Regions from separate parts of the Paenibacillus sp. FSL R5-0766 genome, predicted to be linked through region 1. Evidence: riboswitches for the same ligand, from Rfam matches in the RefSeq annotation. Region 1 holds a riboswitch; the other holds the start of a gene.
The links. Region 1 has a riboswitch for thiamine pyrophosphate ahead of thiC (phosphomethylpyrimidine synthase ThiC). Riboswitches for the same ligand answer to the same signal wherever they lie in the genome.
Positions count from the first base shown of each region.

Region 1 (2,204 bases):
GCTGTCTGTGGGCGCTTCCAGCAAAGTTTTGATGGCGTTTGCCACGGATGAGGATCGTGAAGAACTGATGAATGGGCCTGAATGGCCGGTGTTTATTGATCCGGCGGTGTATTTGGCGCAGATGGGAGATATCCGGGATAACGGATATGCGACGAGTTATGAGGAACGTGAGCCGGGAGCTGCCGCGGTATCTGTACCGATTATGGATCGCAGAGGCAATATTGCAGCCGCACTCTCGGTCTCAGGGCCTGTCAGCCGACTCTCACAGGAGACATTGCATGAATACGCACCTGTGCTAAAGGAAGCGGCTACGCAAATGGGGCTCATGTTATCCTGATGTTGAGGTAAGGTTATTCTCCAATTGAGTTGGTGTTCTGGAATATAAAGGTTGTTTTTATGTTCCGGTTGCGCTACTCTGTTATGGACGGCCCAGCGGAGCCAGCATCATTGAATATGAACTGCGGCATGTGTATGCCGCAACTTGTTAACGTTACTAGGGGAGTCCGAATTGTCCGGACTGAGACGGAATCGCATGAGATTCCGGACCCTTTGCACCTGATCTGGATCATACCAGCGTAGGGAAGTAATCGGCGATATGACCACAACCACCACATGATGTGACCCTTGTAGGGCTCCGTTAAGGAGCTTCATAAAGGTGCATTATTGGTGATGGACATTAAAAGTCGGTTCCTTCGGGGACCGGCTTTTTTATATACAGGGAACAGGCGATATAGCGCGGATTCTATGGGCCTCTTTTTCAATAACCTGCGAAAGTGGGCTTGGATGAGGAGGGAAGTCACCATAGATCCATGATCTGCGGCAGCCTTCGGTCTGTTGTGAACTGTACATAAATAATGTCTCCCCTGGTCTGGTGTAGGATCGCTCTTTCTTCTCTGCATTGCGCATGATTTGGGACAGGTACGTAAGTGACCTAATGATGAAACCAACCAAACAAGCGAACGAACACTGAGGAGGAGACAAGTGAACATGAGTACAAGAAATCAAACGGGACAACAAGCGATGGAACAGGAACATAACGATCAGCAGGTGGAAAAAGAAACAGGGGCGGCCGGACGGGTTCAGCCCTTTCCCGGCAGCCGCAAAGTCTACATTCAGGGCTCACGGCCAGACATTGCTGTTCCTGAACGTGAAATAGCCCTTCATGACACGAATACTCCCCAAGGGGTGGAGCATAACGAACCGCTGCGTGTCTACGATACGAGCGGCCCGATGACCGATCCCGCATTTCATGCGGATATCCGTGCAGGTCTGCCATCCCTGCGCACACGTTGGATCACAGAGCGCGGCGATGTCGAAGCTTACCAAGGCCGTACAGTTAAACCGGAGGATAACGGACTGAAACCCGGAGGGAAGAGAGCCGGCGCTGAAGAGTACCCCGGATTACGAGGCAAACCGCTGCGAGCACAGACAGGCCGCTGTGTGACCCAGATGCACTACGCGAGGCAGGGAGTCATTACGGCAGAGATGGAGTTTGCCGCCATTCGTGAAGGCGTGGAACCGGAATTTGTGCGGCAAGAGCTGGCGAGTGGACGGGCCATCCTGCCGTCTAACATCAATCACCCGGAGAGTGAGCCGATGTTGATCGGTCGTCATTTTCATGTGAAGATCAATGCCAACATTGGCAACTCTGCTGTATCCTCTTCCATCGAGGAAGAGGTCGAGAAGATGACCTGGGCGGTACGCTGGGGATCGGATACGGTGATGGATCTGTCCACAGGCAAAAACATTCATACCACCCGGGAATGGATCATCCGTAATTCACCTGTGCCGATTGGTACGGTGCCGCTGTATCAGGCGCTGGAGAAGGTGAATGGCGAAGCGGAAGCGCTGACCTGGGAGTTATACCGTGACACGCTCATTGAGCAGGCAGAGCAGGGCGTGGACTACTTTACGATTCATGCAGGTGTACTGCTGCGTTATATCCCGATGACGGCCAAGCGGATGACAGGCATTGTGTCTCGCGGTGGGTCCATTATGGCAGCATGGTGTCTAGCGCATCATCAGGAGAATTTTTTGTACACTCATTTTGAAGAAATCTGCGAGATTATGAAAAGGTATGATGTGGCGTTTTCGCTGGGAGATGGACTTCGTCCTGGCAGTATCTACGACGCGAATGATGAAGCACAGATGGCGGAACTGGCTACGCTCGGGGAACTGACGCAGATCGCGTGGAAGCATGATGT
Region 1 covers NZ_CP150227.1:759,428-761,631, forward strand. Annotated here, with positions in the region: gene MKY66_RS03540 (IclR family transcriptional regulator) at 1-337, shown strand, start outside; TPP riboswitch at 486-599, shown strand; gene thiC (phosphomethylpyrimidine synthase ThiC) at 1,021-2,204, shown strand, end outside.

Region 2 (2,204 bases), 230 kb from region 1:
CAAATGCGATCTCTTCATCCGTAAAGGTCATACAGAACTGGGTATCCGGATCTTGAAAGACCACTCCTGCTTGGGCGGGAACCTGAATATCATCACATTTCATCGGAATCTCAACCGAACGTGGTATCAGACCGCTCAGAATTTGCAATAACGTCGATTTACCGGAGCCACTTGGGCCAAGCAACAGCACTTTCTCCCCTTGACGCACAGAAAGAGACAAGCCTTGAAATACCAAGGCTTTCTCTCCCGGGAACTTGCATCTTAGATTAGTTACACTTACCGCTTGCGAATTCCCCTCTCCGCTCATCTAATCCAGCGCCTCATAATCCTGTTTGGATACCGGTCTGAGTGAGCGTGTTACACCGGTCAGTTCCAATGCTTTGGCGAGATAATAAGCGAACACTCCAGCAATCAGAATACTTCCAATGAAGCGGAACCCGATAAATAACGTATAATTCCAGGCCGAGAGTGAATCAATATATCCGTACTGGTAATCCAGCAAAAGCGAAGCCGCTGCAGCTCCTACGGCTGCAAGACAGGTGACAAACAGATTGGTTTTGCGATACAAAAATGCGGCGAAGAATATCTCAGCTCCCAATCCTTGCAACAGACCATACACCAGTGTGGACATGCCCCATTCACTACCCAAGAAAGCACTTACCGTTGAAGCCGCAACTTCGGCAAGAATAGCCACGCCTGGTTTACGAATGATAACAAAAGCAAACGTGCCCGCCATAAACCACATGCCATAGATCATCTGCTCCGCATGAACGCCAAATGGTTTCATCAAGTCATATGTAGGTCCCCATATCTTGTAAATCACCCCAAACACTACTGCGATCACGATGGTTACCAGAATATCCGTTAGTTTCAATCGCTTGTTGCCTGCTGTTGTTGCCATGTTCTCTACGTCCTTCCTTTGTTCCCTGTGGGGGTTGTAAAAGTGTGTGTTCAAAAAGACTGGTTTTCAGTACCAAGAAGATAGGATGAAGCTAGAAATGGAGTAGCCGAGCGTAGGGAAAACTACGTGAGCAACCGCAATGTTTCCAAAGGAAACATACTTCGTAAGCCTCCCGCTTATTTCGGCTGAATTCCATATTCGATGCTGATGATGCCGTCAGGCATCCTTCGTAATCAAAAGCAGACTTTTTGAACAACCTCTAAAAATAAAAGAAAAAGCCTCCCCGATTCCGGGCAGGCCTTACGCACAGTGTACAATCCTCACAATGATGTATTGGATGGATGTCGAAAATACGGAATATCAACCAGCTCTCCTCCGCCCTGGCAGATACACCACCACAGTTCAAAGAGGTCTGTTGTTCATTCCCACAATTCACCCTTACATATTGCAAATCCATGTTCTCTACGCTGGCATTACCCAGATCAGATGTACGGTCAGCGGCACAAGGCCACTCTCTCAGCCCAACTTCATTGAGCTCCCGGTTCACTTATTTCATTGCTTCTAATGTACATCAGATGGGTATTTGTGGCAATCCCTAGAAGAATCATCATGCTTCATTTGGGGTAAAAGGAAGGGGATATCTAACGATTCACTTTCCATAATATGCAACATTTAGGTTATACAGTCCGTCTTAAACATTAGAAGGGAGATTGATACTGATGAAAAATTACAACTCTGTTTGGCAGCTTAAAACATGGAAAATGGTCCTTGCCGCTTCGATACTCACCGCAGGCACGGCACCAGCCTTACTCTCATCCACTGTGGCGGAAGCCGCAGCAACTAAACCTAAACCGACAGCTTATATTAACAATGTTCAAGCTCAATATGATGTTGTCATACGGCAGGGTATTACGTACGTGGCATTGACGGAGCTTCAATTCCTTGGCAACTATACGTTTGGCTACAATAACAAAACAAAAGAGATCAGTATTAGCACAGGCAGCGATAAGTATGTCCTTACACCTAACAGCAAAACAATGAAAAAAAACGGTCAGAATGCGACATTATCCTCCGCGCCGATTCTGGTGAATGGTAAAGCGATGCTTCCGCTCCGTGCCATCGGTGAAGCTTTTGGTGCCAAGGTGCAATGGAACCAGAAGGCCAAGGAAGCTTACATTTACACTACAGATGCTACGATTGTAAAAGAATATAACAGTTCCGATCTGACTGTGGCACGTGAAGCCGCATTGCATCTGCCACGCTTCTCTGAACTGGGACAAGCACGTCTGGACATTCGCAACCC
Region 2 covers NZ_CP150227.1:993,398-995,601, reverse strand. Annotated here, with positions in the region: gene MKY66_RS04555 (ABC transporter ATP-binding protein) at 1-307, opposite strand, end outside; gene MKY66_RS04550 (ECF transporter S component) at 308-901, opposite strand; TPP riboswitch at 1,344-1,454, opposite strand; gene MKY66_RS04545 (copper amine oxidase N-terminal domain-containing protein) at 1,621-2,204, shown strand, end outside.
Region 2: linked by a shared signal. The riboswitch ahead of MKY66_RS04550 (ECF transporter S component) and the one ahead of thiC (phosphomethylpyrimidine synthase ThiC) in region 1 are both predicted to bind thiamine pyrophosphate.